DNA from 2 places in the Streptomyces sp. GL_148 genome. Region 2 is predicted to be linked to the other one. Evidence: riboswitches for the same ligand, from Rfam matches in the RefSeq annotation. Region 2 holds a riboswitch; the other holds the start of a gene.
The links. Region 2 has a riboswitch for cobalamin ahead of AC3IYI_RS28090 (energy-coupling factor ABC transporter permease). Riboswitches for the same ligand answer to the same signal wherever they lie in the genome.
Positions count from the first base shown of each region.

Region 1: linked by a shared signal. The riboswitch ahead of AC3IYI_RS27005 (ribonucleoside-diphosphate reductase subunit alpha) and the one ahead of AC3IYI_RS28090 (energy-coupling factor ABC transporter permease) in region 2 are both predicted to bind cobalamin.

Region 1 is NZ_CM174396.1:5,848,305-5,856,860, reverse strand. It holds gene AC3IYI_RS27020 (carbon starvation CstA family protein) at 1-110, shown strand, start outside; gene AC3IYI_RS27015 (CstA-like transporter-associated (seleno)protein) at 107-304, shown strand; gene AC3IYI_RS27010 (GNAT family N-acetyltransferase) at 393-890, shown strand; cobalamin riboswitch at 957-1,084, shown strand; gene AC3IYI_RS27005 (ribonucleoside-diphosphate reductase subunit alpha) at 1,244-3,646, shown strand; gene AC3IYI_RS27000 (ribonucleotide-diphosphate reductase subunit beta) at 3,646-4,659, shown strand; gene AC3IYI_RS26995 (hypothetical protein) at 4,691-6,097, shown strand; gene AC3IYI_RS26990 (helix-turn-helix domain-containing protein) at 6,304-7,284, shown strand; gene def (peptide deformylase) at 7,539-8,189, opposite strand; gene AC3IYI_RS26980 (tetratricopeptide repeat protein) at 8,255-8,556, opposite strand, start outside.
Region 2 is NZ_CM174396.1:6,089,252-6,097,807, reverse strand. It holds gene AC3IYI_RS28105 (SsgA family sporulation/cell division regulator) at 226-633, shown strand; gene AC3IYI_RS28100 (AMIN-like domain-containing (lipo)protein) at 818-1,279, shown strand; gene AC3IYI_RS28095 (flavodoxin family protein) at 1,322-2,053, opposite strand; cobalamin riboswitch at 2,343-2,536, shown strand; gene AC3IYI_RS28090 (energy-coupling factor ABC transporter permease) at 2,566-3,261, shown strand; gene AC3IYI_RS28085 (energy-coupling factor ABC transporter substrate-binding protein) at 3,261-3,599, shown strand; gene cbiQ (cobalt ECF transporter T component CbiQ) at 3,603-4,352, shown strand; gene AC3IYI_RS28075 (energy-coupling factor ABC transporter ATP-binding protein) at 4,349-5,194, shown strand; gene AC3IYI_RS28070 (PadR family transcriptional regulator) at 5,246-5,800, shown strand; gene AC3IYI_RS28065 (EF-hand domain-containing protein) at 5,845-6,057, opposite strand; gene AC3IYI_RS28060 (tRNA-dependent cyclodipeptide synthase) at 6,312-7,118, shown strand; gene AC3IYI_RS28055 (cytochrome P450) at 7,099-8,337, shown strand; gene AC3IYI_RS28050 (YncE family protein) at 8,453-8,556, opposite strand, start outside.

The DNA of each region.
Region 1 (8,556 bases), 240 kb from region 2:
TCGCCCCGGCCGGGCTCATCCCGACCGCCGAGGAGCGGGGGGAGCTCGCCGCGGCCGGCCTCGACTCGGGCGGGGGCCGCGCGAAGGACTCCGTGCGAGAACCGGCGTGACGCGCCTGCGCCACGCACTGGGCCGGGCCCGGTACTTCGTACGGGAGTTCTCGGGCGAGGCGGCCTACGACCGCTACGTCGCCCACGCCCGTACGCACGATCCCGACGCGGAGGTCCAGTCGCGCCGGGCCTTCGAGCGGGCCCGTACGGATGCCCGCGAGGGTGATCCGCGCGAAGGGTTCCGCTGCTGCTGAACCTGCGCCGCCTCAAGGGCCGCCGCGGCTCCGTCCACCCGACGGAACGCGGCGGCCCCTTTTCCTGCCCTGACGCACACTCGGAGCCATGGACATCATCATCAGGACGGCGACGGCCGCCGAATACGAAGAGCTCGGCGCGATCACCGCACGAGCCTACCTCGACGACGGACTGCTGCACTTCGCCGAGGAAGACCCCTACCTGAGCCGGCTGCACGACGTCGCCGGCCGGGCCCCCGACGGCGAGGTGCTCGTCGCGGAGTACGAGGGCACCCTGCTCGGCGGTGTGACCTTCGCCCCTCCCGGCAGCCCGCTGTGCGACATCGCGGGTCCCGGCGAGGCGGAGTTCCGGATGCTGGCCGTCTCCCCGGCGGCGCGCGGACGCGGCGCCGGCGAAGCCCTCGTACGGGCCTGCGTGAGCCGCGCCCGGGAGCTGGAAGGCGTGAGCCACCTGGTCCTGTCGACCACGGAGAAGATGCTCGGGGCACACCGGATCTACGACCGGCTGGGCTTCGTACGGACGCCGGAGCGGGACTGGTACCCGGTTCCCGGCCTCCCCCTGCTCACCTACCGCCTGGAGCTCTAGCGGCATACCGCCCGGGAGGAGCGACACAACATGTGGGGGCTACCGCGAGCACCGGCCCCCACATGTATGCTCGTGCTCGCTGTCGTCGCAGGGGAATCCGGTGAGAATCCGGAACTGTCCCGCAACGGTATGAAATGCACCGACCTTCGGTTGCATCCGCAAGTCCGAGGACCTGCCGACAGTGCGCCCGGCTCGACCGAACCGGGTGCAGATGTGTCCGGGCCTCGCGGTTGGGCCGGTGGACGCCACGTGGCGCACGCGCACGGCCCTGCCAGGCACGCGCTCCCCCACGTGCGCCCCCTCGCGCCCCGCACCAACGGTGTTCCCGGAGCCGAGCGAGGAGAGCTCCCCCCGTGACCATCGCGCCTTCCGCACCGCGCGCCGAGTCCGACCCGTCCGCTCATGAGGGTCCGGGGGCCGCGCTGCTGCGCACGCTCACCGAGCTGACCGTCGACCTGCCCGACACCGACCCCGGCCGGGTCGCCGCCGCCGCGCTGCGCGGCCGCAGCGCCGCCGCCGACGAGGCGGAGCTCCGTACGCTCGCCACCGAGGCGGCCGCCGGACTGATCTCCGAGGACCCGGCCTACTCCCGCCTCGCCGCCCGCCTGCTGACGCTGGCCGTGCGCGACGAGGCCGCCGGCCAGGGCGCCACCTCCTTCTCCGGCTCCGTCGAGGTCGGCCACCGCGAGGGGCTGATCGCCGACCGCACCGCCGACTTCGTACGCCTGCACGCGAACCGGCTCGACGCGCTGGTCGGGCACGCGCTCGCCGAGGGCGCCGACGACCGCTTCGGCTTCTTCGGCCTGCGCACCCTGCACAGCCGCTACCTGCTGCGCCACCCGATCACCCGCCAGGTCATCGAGACCCCGCAGTTCTTCATGCTGCGCGTGGCCTGCGGTCTCGCCGCGGACACTGCGTTTGATTCAAGTACTGCCGTCCCGGCCGTGGAGGAAGTCGCCTCCCTCTACCGGCTGATGAGCCGCCTCGACTACCTGCCCTCCTCCCCCACCCTCTTCAACTCCGGCACCCGGCACCCGCAGATGTCCTCCTGCTACCTGCTGGACTCCCCGCTGGACGAGCTCGACTCGATCTACGACCGCTACCACCAGATCGCGCGCCTCTCCAAGCACGCCGGCGGCATCGGCCTCTCGTACTCCCGCATCCGCTCCCGCGGCTCGCTGATCCGCGGCACGAACGGCCATTCCAACGGCATCGTGCCGTTCCTGAAGACCCTCGACGCCTCCGTCGCCGCCGTGAACCAGGGCGGCCGCCGCAAGGGCGCCGCCGCGGTCTACCTGGAGACCTGGCACGCGGACATCGAGGAGTTCCTGGAGCTCCGCGACAACACCGGCGAGGACCAGCGCCGTACGCACAACCTGAACCTGGCCCACTGGGTGCCGGACGAGTTCATGCGCCGCGTGAACGCCGACGCCGACTGGTCGCTGTTCTCGCCGGCCGACGTCCCCGAGCTGGTCGACCTGTGGGGCGACGCGTTCGACGCCGCCTACCGCAAGGCCGAGGCGTCGGGCCTGGCCCGCAAGGCCATGCCCGCCCGCGACCTGTACGGCCGGATGATGCGCACCCTCGCTCAGACCGGCCAGGGCTGGATGACCTTCAAGGACGCCTCCAACCGCACGGCGAACCAGACCGCCGAGCCGGGCACCGTCGTCCACTCCTCGAACCTCTGCACCGAGATCATCGAGGTCACCAACGACGGCGAGACGGCCGTCTGCAACCTCGGCTCGGTCAACCTCGGCGCGTTCGTCGTCAACGGGGAGATCGACTGGGAGCGCCTGGACGAGACCGTCCGCACCGCGGTCACCTTCCTCGACCGCGTCGTGGACATCAACTTCTACCCGACCGAGCAGGCCGGCCGCTCCAACGCCCGCTGGCGTCCGGTGGGCCTGGGCGCGATGGGCCTCCAGGACGTCTTCTTCCAGCTCAAGCTGCCCTTCGACTCCCCCGAGGCGAAGGCCCTGTCCACGAAGCTCTCCGAGCGCATCATGCTCGCGGCGTACGAGGCCTCGTGCGACCTGGCCGAGCGCAGCGGCCCGCTCCCCGCGTGGGAGCAGACCCGCACCGCCCGCGGCGTTCTGCACCCCGACCACTACGACGTCGAGCTGAGCTGGCCGGAGCGCTGGGACGCGCTGCGCGCGCGGGTCGCGAAGAGCGGCATGCGCAACTCCCTGCTCCTGGCCATCGCCCCGACGGCGACCATCGCCTCCATCGCGGGCGTCTACGAGTGCATCGAGCCGCAGGTCTCCAACCTCTTCAAGCGCGAGACCCTGAGCGGTGAGTTCCTCCAGGTCAACGGCTACCTGGTGCAGGAGCTCAAGCGGCTCGGCGTCTGGGACGCCCAGACCCGCGAGGCGCTGCGCGAGTCCTCCGGCTCGGTCCAGGGCTTCGGCTGGATCCCGGCGGAGGTGCGCGACCTGTACCGCACGGCGTGGGAGATCCCGCAGCGCGGACTGATCGACATGGCGGCGGCCCGTACGCCGTTCCTGGACCAGTCGCAGTCGCTGAACCTGTTCCTGGAGACGCCCACCATCGGCAAGCTCAGCTCGATGTACGCGTACGCCTGGAAGCAGGGCCTGAAGACCACGTACTACCTGCGCTCCCGCCCCGCGACGAAGATCGCCCGCGCCGCCTCCGGCAGCACGGTCCCGGCGGCCGCCACCCCGCTCCCGCAGGCCGTCGACGCCGACGCGCTGGCCTGCTCCCTTGAAAACCCCGAGTCCTGCGAGGCCTGCCAGTAATGAGCTCCACCGACAAGAACCTGCTCGACCCGGGCTTCGAACTGACCCTCCGCCCCATGCGCTACCCGGACTTCTACGAGCGCTACCGGGACGCGATCAAGAACACCTGGACCGTCGAGGAGGTCGACCTCCACTCGGACGTCGCGGACCTCGCGAAGCTGACGCCCTCCGAGCAGCACATGATCGGCCGCCTGGTCGCGTTCTTCGCGACGGGCGACTCGATCGTCTCGAACAACCTCGTGCTGACCCTGTACAAGCACATCAACTCCCCGGAGGCGCGCCTGTACCTGTCGCGCCAGCTCTTCGAGGAGGCCGTGCACGTCCAGTTCTACCTGACGCTGCTCGACACCTACCTGCCCAACCCGGACGACCGCGCGGCCGCCTTCGACGCGGTCGAGGAGATCCCCTCGATCCGCGAGAAGGCGCAGTTCTGCTTCCGCTGGATGGACTCGGTGGAAAAGATCGACCGCCTGGAGACGGCCGCCGACCGCCGCCGCTTCCTGCTGAACCTGATCTGCTTCGCCGCGTGCATCGAAGGCCTGTTCTTCTACGGGGCGTTCGCCTACGTCTACTGGTTCCGCTCGCGCGGCCTGCTGCACGGTCTGGCGACGGGCACCAACTGGGTGTTCCGTGACGAGAGCGCCCACATGAGCTTCGCCTTCGAGGTGATCGACACGGTCCGCAAGGAGGAGCCGGAGCTCTTCGACGACGCGCTCCAGCAGCAGGTCGTCGACATGCTGAAGGAGGCCGTGGAGGCGGAGCTGCAGTTCGGCCGAGACCTGTGCGGTGACGGCCTGCCGGGCATGAACACCGAGTCGATGCGCGAGTACCTGGAGTGCGTCGCGGACCAGCGCCTGGTCCGCCTCGGCTTCGCGCCCGTCTACGGCTCGCAGAACCCGTTCACCTTCATGGAGCTCCAGGGCGTCCAGGAGCTGACGAACTTCTTCGAGCGCCGCCCGTCGGCCTACCAGGTCGCGGTCGAGGGCACGGTCGACCTGGACGAGGACTTCTAGGTCCCGTCACCAGTTGCTAGCGTCCCCGCCCATGGGAAGATCCACCTGGTTCACCAGGTTCTCGGGCGGGGCCGCACTGCTACTGACGCAGGTGGCGATCTACGCCTTCGTCGTCCGTCCGGGGATGCTCGTACCCCGATGGGACGTCGTCATACCGGGGGCGGCGGCGCTCCTGTGCACCGCCGCCTGGCTGTGGGGCAGGCTCCGGCCGGCGCGGACCGCGCCCGCGCTCGCCGCCGGACCGGTTCCGTCGCCGCCGGGGCGGCTGCGGTGGAGGCGGATCGGACTGCTCCGGCCGTTCGTCCTCATCTGGTTCCTGTTCTTCGCCCCCGTCTTCCTCGTCGATCTGGCCCTGCAACCCGACGGGGCCGACGCCCGCCGGATCTCGGCCCTGCAGGACGCGGGGGCCGTCGTCGACGAGGTACGGATCACGAAGGTGCACGGCCTGCGGAACGTGGGCCACCGGCACACCGGTGACGTGACCGTCGGCGTGCCCGGGATCCACGGAACCGAGCCGCTGCGCGTCGACGGAGCCCGGCTCGGCTCCTGGGCCTCGGAGAAGGGCGACCACGTCCGGGTGCTCCACGTCCCCGGCAGGCCCGGGCTCGGCGGCTACATCGACGAGGAGTCCGACACCGAACGGCTCGGCACCGGCGGATCGTCCCTGTGGGGTACCCGCTCCCCGGACGGCGACACCTTCCTCCTCGAGCTGCCGCTCTTCGGGCTGCTGCCCCTCCTGGTCTTCGGCCTGAGGCGGGCGTTCGGCTCGACCGGCCCCCTGCGGGTGCTGCGCGATGACGCGCGTACCGGCGGCCCCCTGCCCGCCGTCCGCGCCGAGATCACGGCCGCGGTGCGCACGGACACCACGGTCCTGGGCCGGCTCGCGGGCACTCCAAGGACGAAGTCCCGGTCCTGGCTGGGCCTGAAGCTCGCGGACGGCACCGAGGTCAAGGCCCGCACCGGCAACGCCGATGTGGATCACTCCCTGCCCGGGCTCGCCGCCGGGTTCGCGGGGCGGCCCGGCTGGCTGTGCGGCGCCGCGCGCTGGCGGCTGCTCGGCGCCGCTCAGCCCGTCGTGTTCGTCACCGACGACGGCGAGGCGCTCTGGCTCACCCTCGACCGCGACACCTTCGAGAGCGTGCTCGCGGACAGCTCGGTGGAGCCGGACGCCCGCCGCCGGGTACGCCCCGTCCCGCCGCGCACCCCGGTGGCGGCCGGCTCCCACGTGCCCTGGCTCGCCGCCCTGTTCGCGGCGTTCGCCCTGCTGCTGCCACCGCTGCTGACCCCGTCCACCCATCTGCTGTCCTGGGTGCTGTGCGCGCTGTCCGCGCTCTCCCTCACGGCGGCCGGCGTGCTCCTGTTCACGGGCCGCCGCCGGGTCCGTGCCAGGGCGACCGGCTGGACCGTGACCTCCGACCGGGACCCGGCCCTCGGCTGACCGCGCCGCTCGGCCGCGCGGATCTGCCGGTCGAGGCGGCGCTCGCGCGCGGTTCCGTAGAGGGCGGGGCCCAGGAGCAGGGCGGCGACGGCCAGGACGACGAAGTAGTCGAGGAATGTGTTCATGACTCCACTCTCGCCACGGCGGCCGAAACCGGACAGTGGCAGGACTGTCATGAAAGAGCGAATTACTGCCACACTGGAAGCATGCTGAAGCCTTCCTCCCTCAACAACGTGGCCGTGGCCGTGGTGAACGGGGTCACCCCCTTCGAGATGGGCATCTTCTGCGAGGTCTTCGGGATCGACCGCAGCGCCATGGGCCTGCCGACCTACGACTTCGCCGTCTGCGCGATGGAGGAGAACCCGATCACCGTGGGCGACGGCCACTACAGCCTCACGCTCCCCCACGGACCCGAGCGACTGGAGGAGGCGGACCTGATCTGCCTGCCCGCCGACCGCGAGGCACCCACCCGCGTGTACCCGGAGCCCCTCCTGGAGGCCCTGCGGCGGGCCGTGGACCGGGGCGCGCGGGTGCTGAGCGTGTGCAGCGGGGCCTTCATGCTGGGCGCGGCCGGCCTGCTGGACGACCGGCGCTGCACCACGCACTGGATGCACGCCCCGACCCTGGCCCGCCGCTTCCCGCGGGCCAGGGTCGACCCGGACGTGCTCTACGTGGACGAGGGCCAGGTGATCACCTCGGCGGGGACCGCCTCCGGGATCGACGCGTGCCTGCACCTCGTGCGGCAGGAGCAGGGCGCCGAGGTGGCCAACACCATCGCCCGGCGGATGGTCGTACCGCCGCACCGGGACGGCGGGCAGGCGCAGTACATCCAGCGCCCGCTGCCCCGCACCTCCTGCGACACCGTGGGCGAGGTGATCGGCTGGATGGCCCGCCACCTGGAGGAGGAGATCACGGTCGAGCAGCTCGCGGAGCGGGCCCACATGTCCGCGCGGACCTTCGCCCGCCGCTTCCTCCAGGAGACGGGGACCACCCCGTACCAGTGGGTGCTGCGCCAGCGGGTCCTGCTGGCGCAGGAGCTACTGGAGGCCACCGACGAGACGGTGGACGCCATCGCGGGGCGCTGCGGATTCGGTACCGCGGCGGCCCTGCGCCACCACTTCCTGCGGACGCTGAGCACCACCCCGAACGCCTTCCGCCGCGCATTCCGGGGCCCGGCCGCGGCCTGACGTCCGGCCGACTTGACAAAATGATCAAGAAATTTCCCCGCCTTGATCGTTTTCGTCCTACGGTTTGCTCGTTCGCATACGACAGGGGATCTCATGACTCGCACCATCCGGACCGTCGGCCGGCACCCGGCCGCGCCCGAACCGAGCGACATCTCCTGGGACTAGCCCCCCGCGCCGCTCCACGCGAAAGGCGCCCCGCTCCGGTCAGGAGCGGGACGCCTTTCGCGTACGGGTACGGGTACGGGTACGGACGGCTACGCGTTCGGAACCGTCTCGTAGCGCGCGGTGCCCTCTTCCATCTGCCGCAGCGCGTCCTTGCGGTCCCGCTTCGAGAGCCGGTCGATGTACAGGTAGCCGTACAGGTGGTCGGTCTCGTGCTGCAGGCAGCGCGCGAAGTAGCCGGTGCCCCGCACCTTGATCGGGTTGCCCTGGGCGTCCTGGCCGGTCACCTCGGCGTAGTCCGGGCGGGCCAGCGAGGCGTAGGCGGTCGGGACCGACAGGCAGCCCTCGTTCGAGTCGTCCAGGATCCGTGCGCCGGCCGGCAGCTCGACGAGCTTCGGGTTGATCACCACGCCGGTGTGACGGTTGCCGTCGTCGTCCGGGCAGTCGTAGACGAAGACCTTGGCGTCGACGCCGATCTGGTTCGCGGCGAGGCCCACGCCCTCGGCGGCCTTCTGGCTGGCGAACATGTCGTCGATCAGCTGCGCCAGCTCGTCACCGAACTCGGTGACGTCCTTGCACTCCCGGTGCAGGACCGGGTTGCCGACCACCGTGATGGGGCGGGCGGTGCCGCGCTCACGGTGGGCGAGCTCGCGCGCCTCACAGTTCTCGGTGTCCACGACGTACCCGTCGTTCACTTCGCCGGCCACACCGACCTCGACAACGTCGTTCTCCTGCTGCGCCATGTCCGCCGTACGCCTTCCGTAATTCCACCAGTCACCGATGTGCCGGTACAGACTACGGCCCCGGCTCAGCAGACCTCTTCGAGATCCCGCCACTCCCGGCTGTCCGGACTGTCCGCGACCCAGCCGTCGAGCAGCCCGCGCACCAGGCCCGCCGGCGCCGCGATCCCGCACTCCCGCTCGGGCACCCACAGGGATCCCGACCCGGTCGTACGGTGCCCCAGCGGGCCGGGGTGGCCCGGTTCGCTGTGGTCGTGCGGGTCCAGCTGCTCGCCGTCGCCCTCGCCGCTCGGCATCGCGCTCTCCGAGCAGGTCCGGCACAGCAGCCGCACCGAGGAGGACCAGTCCTCGGCGGCGAAGCCGGCGTCGG
Region 2 (8,556 bases):
ACGAGACGGCCGCCCCTCCCACCCGGGAGGGGCGGCCGCCTCCGTAGGGGCGGGTGGATGGGTTACGCACGCGCGGGGCTCGGCGCATCGGGCGAAGTCGGGCCGAGCGGCCCGGCGGGACGGGACCTTTGGCAGCGGAAAGGCGGTCCGGGGGTGGGCTAGCTTGCCCGAGTGGGCATGTCGCGCGTGCGCCGGCGAGACCCACCCCGAGAGAGAGGCGCCCGCATGACCGGCACCGAACACCGCGTCCTTGCGCTCCGGCTCGAGGCCACGCCCGCGCCCGTCCCCGTGCGGGGCGTCTTCGTGTACCGCACCGAGCGGCCCTACGAGATCTCCCTCGACTTCGAGGGTGCCGGGATGCACCTCGCGCACTGGGTCTTCTCCCGGGAACTGCTGCTCGACGGCCAGATCTGCGCCACCGGCGAGGGCGACATACAGGTGTGGCCGCGCTGGAAGGGCACCGAGCCCCGGATCTTCCTCGCCTTCAGCAACGGCGAGCAGTCGTGCGTGGTGTCCGCCCGGGCCAAGGACGTACGGGAGCTGTGCCGCCGGATGACCGAGCTGGTGCCGCGCGGCCAGGAACACCGGTACTACGACCTCGACGCCGAGCTGAGCGCCCTCCTGCCCAGCTGAACCGGGTGAATCCGGTGAACCCGGTGAACCCGGTGAACCCGGTGAACCCGGTGCAACCGCTGCCGTACCGGGCGCGTCTTCACGGGTGACACCGTTCCCCGTCTCTCGGAATCGAGGGGACGCCATGAACCGTCCACGCCGCCGGCAGGCCACCGCACTGGGGTTGGGCGCGCTGCTCACCGCCATGCTCGCCTTCGCCGCACCGGCCTCCGCCGCCACCACCACGGCCGCCACCGCCACGGCCACCACCACTCCGCTCGTCGTCAATGCCCGCTGGGGCGGGCACTGCACGTACGACCGCATGGTCGTCGACCTGCAGGGATACGTACCCGAGGTCACCGTCACCCCCGTCCCTTCGCTGGTCTACGACGGGTCCGGCAAGCCCGTCCCGCTGGCCGGGCGGTACTTCCTGGAGATCCGCCTGCACCCCGCCGCCGGGCACGACGAGGCGGGCCACAACGTCTACCGCGGGCCCAAGCTCCTCAAGATCTACCTGCCCAAGCTGAAGGGCATCGCCCTGACCGGCGACTACGAGGGGTACGTCACCTTCGGCGCCGCCTTCGACACCAAGCCCGCCTACACCTCCTTCAAGCTGCACTCCCCGGAGCGCTTCGTCCTGGACATCGCGCACCGGAACGTCTGCTGAGCACGCCGGCGGGAGGCGGGTGGCGGGAGGCGGGACCGGGGTCTACCGGTGCTCGGGGTTCGGGAAGTCGAAGCGGCAGCCCGCGTCCCACAGGGAGCGCTGGTTGCCGTGCGCCGGCATCCCGCCGGACCGCTTGAGCAGAGCGGCCAGGTGCATGAGGTTCCAGCTCATGAAGGCCGCGTTCCGGTTGGTGAAGTCGTTCTCGGGGCCGCCGGATCCCGGGTCCAGGTACGAGGGCCCGGGTCCGGCTTCGCCGATCCATCCGGCGTCGGCCTGCGGGGGGATCGCGTAGCCGAGGTGCTGGAGGCTGTAGAGGATGTTCATGGCGCAGTGTTTGACGCCGTCCTCGTTACCGGTGATCAGCGCGCCGCCCACGCGTCCGTAATAGGCGTACTGGCCCTGCTCGTTCAGGATCGAGGAGCAGGCGTAGAGCCGCTCGATGACCTGCTTCATCACCGAGCTGTTGTCCCCGAGCCAGATCGGGCCGCACAGCACGAGGATGTCGGCGTCCATGATCTGGCTGTAGAGCACCGGCCACTGATCTTCCTCCCAGCCGTGGTCGGTCATGTCGGGCCAGACGCCGGTGGCGATGTCGTGATCGACGGCCCGGATGAGCGAGGTCCGGGCCCCGGCCGCCTCCATCACGGCGCGGCTCTTGGCGATCAGGCCCTCGGTGTTGCTGGGCTCGGGCGATCGCTTGAGCGTGCAGTTGACGTAGACGGCGGTGAGGTCGGAGTAGTCGAAAGCGGGCGCGGCATCGGGTTCGGCGGTCACCCCACCAGCCTCGGCGCCGCCGGGCGGCCGCGCCAGCGGACCGCACCCGTCCGTGCTCGCCCCGACCCCGCTCCCCCTGCTCCTCCCCCTCCCCCTCCCCCTCCCGTGCGGAACGGCGTGGTGTGACGGACCCTGCACCGCCCCGCGTCACCGGACACCCGGAACTCCCCCTCCGGTCCGCGCCCTTGGGGCGGCCGACGAGCCGCTGGACACGGAGAGTGACCACGAAGCGGAATCCGGCCGCCGCCCGGCGCATTTGGGGCGGGTTGTTACCGGTCCGTGCAGCCGACTAGGGTCATCGGGCCTTGGTGTTCGGGAAACCGGTGGGAAACCGGTGCGGCCCTCGCCACTGTGATCGGGAAGTCCGGCTCCACTCCTGCGGGAAAGCCACTGGGCTGCGCGGGAGGTTCCGCGCTGCCCGGGAAGGCGGAGCATGGACGTCAACCCGTGAGCCAGGAGACCGGCCGGGGCGCGTTGTCCATCCACGAGGTGCTGGAGAGGTCTCCCTACCCATGCATATAGCCGAGGGGTTCCTGCCCCCTTTGCACGCGGTCGCCTGGGGCGCCGCGTCCGCCCCCTTCGTCGTCCACGGCGTCCGCTCGCTCACCCGCGAGGTGAAGGCCAACCCGGAGAGCACGCTGCTCCTCGGCGCCTCCGGAGCGTTCACCTTCGTTCTATCCGCCCTGAAGATCCCCTCGGTGACGGGCAGTTGCTCGCATCCCACGGGCACCGGGCTCGGGGCGATCCTGTTCCGGCCGCCGATCATGGCGGTGCTCGGCACGATCACCCTGCTGTTCCAGGCCCTGCTGCTGGCGCACGGCGGGCTCACCACCCTCGGCGCGAACGTCTTCTCGATGGCCATCGCCGGCCCGTGGGCGGGCTACGCCGTCTACCGGCTGCTGCGGAAGTTCGATCTTCCGCTGATGGTGACCGTGTTCTTCGGCGCCTTCTTCGCCGACCTGGTCACCTACTGCGTCACCAGCGTCCAGCTCGCCATGGCCTTCCCGGACCCGGCCTCCGGATTCGCGGGCTCGCTCGCGAAGTTCGGGGGGATCTTCGCGGTCACCCAGATACCGCTGGCGGTGAGCGAGGGGCTGCTGACCGTCCTGGTGATGCGGCTGCTGATGGCATCGAGCAAGTCGGACCTGGTCCGGCTGGGTGTCGCGAAGCTGACCTCCGCCCGTACCGAAGAGAAGGCGGCGGCCTGATGAGCGGGATGTCCAAGAACGCGAAGATCAACACCCTGCTGCTGCTCCTGGTGGCGGCGCTGGCCGTCCTGCCGATCGCCCTGGGACTGGGCGAGGGCAAGGAGGAGCCCTTCAGCGGCGCCGACGGACAGGCGGAGGCGGCGATCACCGAGCTGAAGCCGGATTACGAGCCCTGGTTCTCCCCTCTCTACGAACCCCCCTCCGCCGAGATCGAGTCCGCGCTGTTCGCCTTGCAGGCGGCGCTGGGCGCGGGCGTCCTCGCCTACTACTTCGGCGTCCGCAAGGGCCGCCGCCAAGGAGCGGCCGCCGCCGCTGCCGCCACCGCCCCGGAGGCGTAGACGGTGCTGCCGATCGACGTGGCCGCGCACAGCAGTCGCTGGCGCGGCCGGCACCCGCTGGAGAAGGCCCTGCTCGGGATCGGGCTGACGGTCACCGCCGTGTGCCTGCCGCCCTGGCCGGGCGGGCCGCTGGTGGCCGCCGCCACCCTCGCCGTACTGCTCGGCCCGGCGGGGGTGGCCGGCCGGCAGCTCTGGCGGGCCTTCCGGATCCCGCTCGGCTTCTGCTTCACCGGGGCGCTGCCGCTGCTGTTCGCGGTCGGCGGCCCGGCGGGGCCGGTGTCCCTGGCCCCCGACGGCCCCCGTCTCGCCAGCGAACTGCTGCTGCGCACCTCGGCGGCCTCGCTCGGGCTGCTGCTGTTCGCCTTCACGACCCCGGTCTCCGACGTACTGCCCCGGCTGGTCCGGGCCGGGGTGCCGGCCCCGGTGGTGGACGTGGCCCTGGTCATGTACCGGATCGGCTTCCTGCTGCTCGACTCCATGGCCCAGGTCCACCGGGCCCAGGCGGCCCGGCTCGGGCACACCGGCCGGGCGGCGGTGTGGCGCTCCCTGGCCGGGCTCGCCGCCACCTCCTTCGTACGGGCCTTCGACCGCGCGGCCAAGCTCCAGGCGGGGCTCGCCGGACGCGGCTACGACGGCGCGCTGCGGGTCCTCGTACCGGAGGCGGCCCTGTCGTGGCGCTTCCTGACGGCCACCGCCGGGCTGCTGGCGACCCTGATCACCCTGACCCTCACCCTGAAGGGGCTCCTCCTGTGAACCCGTCGCTGAACCCGTCGCTGAACCCGGTGGTGGAACTGTCCGGCGCGGGCTACGCCTACGAGGACGGCCCCGCGGTCCTGACCGGCGTCGACTTCGCCATCGCGCCGGGCCGGGCGCTGGCCCTGCTGGGCCGCAACGGCAGCGGCAAGACCACGCTGATGCGGCTGCTGAGCGGCGGCCTGCGGCCCGGCGCGGGATCGCTGCGGCTGGACGGCACGGAGGTCTCGTACGACCGGGCCGGCCTGACCCGGCTGCGCACGTCCGTCCAGCTGGTCGTGCAGGACCCCGACGACCAGCTGTTCGCGGCCTCGGTCGAACAGGACGTGTCCTTCGGCCCGATGAACCTGGGGCTCCCCGCTCCGGAGGTCCGCGCCCGCGTGGACTCGGCCCTCGCCGCGCTGGACATCACCCCGCTCCGGGACCGCCCCACGCACCTGCTCTCCTACGGCCAGCGCAAGCGCGCGGCGATCGCGGGAGCGGTGGCGATGGCTCCGCGGGTGCTGATCCTGGACGAGCCGACGGCCGGCCTGGACCCGGACGGTCAGGAGCGGCTCCTCGACGTCCTCGCGGGACTGCGCACCTCGGGCACGACGGTGGTCATGGCCACCCACGACGTGGACCTGGCGGTCCGCTGGGCCGACGACGCGGCGGTCCTGACCCCGGCGGGCATCCGCTTCGGCCCGGCCGAGCCCCTCCTCTCGGACCCGTCCCTCCTCACCTCGGCGGGCCTGCGCCCGGCCTGGTCCCCGGCGGTGACGGCCTTCCTGCGCGCCCACGGCCACCTGTCCGTGCACACCCCGGGCCCGCGCACCCCGGAGGCACTGGCCGCCTGGGGGTAGGCGAGACAGCGGGACACCGGCCCCGGCCCTCCGCAAACCTAGGATGGCCGCATGTCGCTCCCGCACGCCATCCTCACCGCCCTGCTCGAGAAGCCCTCGTCGGGGCTGGAGCTGACGCGGCGGTTCGACAAGTCGATCGGGTACTTCTGGTCCGCGACGCACCAGCAGATCTACCGCGAGCTCGGCCGGCTGGAGGAGGCCGGGCTGATCCGGGCGCTGCCCAGCGAGGGGCCCGTACGGGGGCAGAAGAAGGAGTACGAGGTGCTGCCCGCCGGGAGCGGGGAGCTGGCGCGGTGGGTCGGGGAGCGTCAGGATCCCAAGCCGGTGCGGGATCCGCTGCTGCTGCGGATCCGGGCGGCCGCGGTGGTGGGGCCACAGGGGCTGGCCGCGGAGCTGCGGCGGCATCTGGAGCTGCACCGGGCCCAGTTGGCCGTGTACGAGGCGATCGAGGAGAAGGACTTCCCGGCCGGACGGGACTCCGGGGAGGACCGGCTGCGGCGGGTCGTGCTGCACGCGGGAACCGGGCTGGAGACCTTCTGGCTGCGCTGGCTCGAGGAGGCCCTCGCCGAGGTGGAGGGCATGACCGACGGGCCGCGGCGGACCTGACGCGCGCCCCCGGCCCGACAAGGGGCCAGGGGGCGGCGCGGGGCTTACTTGTTCAGGGAGGCCCAGAACTCGTCGAAGCTCAGCAGGCCGTCGTCGTTCGAGTCCTTGGCGGCGATCACGGCATCCGCGACCGGGCCGGTGACGAACGGGTCGCCCATCTCCGCCATCGCCGAACGGAACTCGTCGGCCGTCACGAAGCCGTCACCGTTCACGTCGAACTTGCCGAACGTCGTCCGTGCGCTCTCGATGTCCGCCACTGGGTCCACCCCTTCTTGGTGCTTGTTGACCGGCTCAGGGTAGCGGCACGCCGGGACCCCTCACGCCCCGGGTCCCGTTCGAGCGGCAGATAGAAATTCAATTACTCTTCCGCAATGCGGAAGCGATAATTCCAGCCAACAATTCAAGCCTCCACTTGTCACGCTCCGGGACCACCGCATAACGTAGTGACATTGCCGCCACACCGGGAGCGCAGGGCTCCCAGGGACAAGCGGCAACAAGGGCGATCACACAGGTGACGATCACAGCTGACGCATCATTCGAAGTTCTGCCCTTCACCCGCACTTGCCACCACATCTGGGAAGACGGCGACCATGTGCTCATCGGGGTGAGTCCTGGAAACAGCTACTTCAGCTCCGAGCGCATATCCAGCCTCACCCGATGGGCCACGACCCGCTTCGCACAGGTCGACTTCGTCTACGCAGACCTCCACGTGGACCGGATGTTCGCCGCCTTCGGCTACACCCAGGAACACGCCGAGAAGCGTGCGACGAAGGAAATCAAGGCAGTCCGGCGAAGGATTCTCAAGGGCGTGGAGGAATCAGGGCCTCAGCACGCCGAGATCCGAGTGAGGGCACTTTCGGAGTTCCAGACGAACCCCGTCTACCAACTTCTGCACCGACGTGTACTCCACTTCCTGGAGACCGACGACGAATTCCGCAAGGGCTGCGAGGAAATGGCCCTGCACTTTGTCGGATCCAAGTTGCCGGAAGGTGAATCAATCACCGACGCACAGTTGCAGGTGTGTTTCGATTACATGGCAGCCGAGCTGCCGTTCTTCATCGACACCCCGAGCATTCTCGACGTGCCGTCCTCCGTGGCGGCCTACCACGTCAAGATGCCGATGACCGACGTCCTCTTCGCACGCGGTGGGGGACTGCGCGCGACGAGGAACCAGGCATACGCCGTGGTACGGCCCGAGGCGGCCGAAAAGGCGCAGAGCAACCCGAACAACCCGAACGTGAACACGAACCCGCACGCGAACACGCACACGCACACCGCACCAACCGAAGGGACCGTCGATGAGCGTCGAGCAGCTTGAGGGCACCGGCCTGACCGCCGAGCCCCTCATCGACTTCCCCCTCTCGCGGCGCGGCGACGTGCTCCCCGAGGAGTGCACCTGGCTGCGCGAAAAGGCGCCGGTCGCGAAGGTCCGTACCCTCACCGGGGACCCGGCCTGGCTGGTGAGCAGCTACGCGCTGGCCAAGCAGGTGCTGGAGGACGAGCGCTTCAGCCTCAAGGACACGGCCAATGCCGGCGTCCCGCGCCAGTACGCGCTGACGATCCCGCCCGAGGTCGTCAACAACATGGGCAACATCAACAGCGCCGGACTGCGCAACGCGGTCATGAAGGCGCTCAACCCGCGCCAGAAGGGCCTGCAGGACTGGCTGCGCGCGAAGGCCGGCGAGCTCATCGACCAGCTCGTCGCCGAAGGGGGGCCCGCCGACCTGCGGGCCGGGTTCGCCGACCCCTTCTCGGCGGCCATGCACTGCCAGGTGCTGGGCGTGCCGTTCGAGGACTGGCGGCGCCTGATGTCGGGGCTGGACGTCGCGTTCATGACCGCGCGCGAGCCGTTCGCCGACTCGGCGCTCAACTGGTACAAGGACGTCGGCTACTTCGAGGATCAGCTGAAGGCGCAGCTGGCGCTGCCTGCCGAGGAGCGTACGGGGCTCCTCGGCAAGTTCGCCGAGCTCAAGGAGGCCGACCCCGAGTCGGCGCACCTCACCGACGACATGTTCGCCACCGTCGCCGTCTCGCTCTTCGGGGCCGGCGCCGTCTCCACCTCCGCGTTCCTGACCCTGGCGGTCCTGGCACTGCTCCAGAAGCCCGAGCTCATCGGGTACCTGCGCAAGCATCCGGAGCGCATGGGCAAGGCCGTGGACGAGCTGCTCCGCTGGAACCTGTCCGTGGGCGACGGCCTGCCGCGCCTGGCGATGGCGGACATCCAGGTCGGGGACGTGCTGGTCAAGGAGGGCGAGCTGGTCCTCGTCCTGCTGGAGGGGGCCAACTTCGACCCGGAGGCCTTCGAGAACCCGGACGAGCTGGACCTGGAGCGCGAGGGCGCCAACGCCAACCTCGCCTTCGGCGCCGGCCGGCACTTCTGCCCGGCTTCCGCGCTGGGCCGGGCGCACGCCGAGATCGCGCTGGAGGTGCTGGTCGAGCGGCTGCCCGAGCTGCGTCTCGCGGTGCCGGCGGAGAACCTCGTATGGCGGACCGGCTTCATCAAGCGCCTCCCCGAGCGGCTCCCCGTCGCCTGGTGAGGAGGCGTCGGTGAGCGGCCCAGAGTGCCCCGGGAGCTGTGCGAGCTCCCGGGGCACGCCCGCGTTCTCCGCGTGAAGCAGTCTGCGCGCGGAGCGGTGTCCGCGCGTTCGCGCCCTACCGGAAGATGCCGGTGTGGCCGAGGGAGTAGCGGCCGGGCTGCGGGTAGACGGCGAGGCCGTGCGGTCCGCCGCCCACCGGGATCTTGGCGAGCTGCCTGC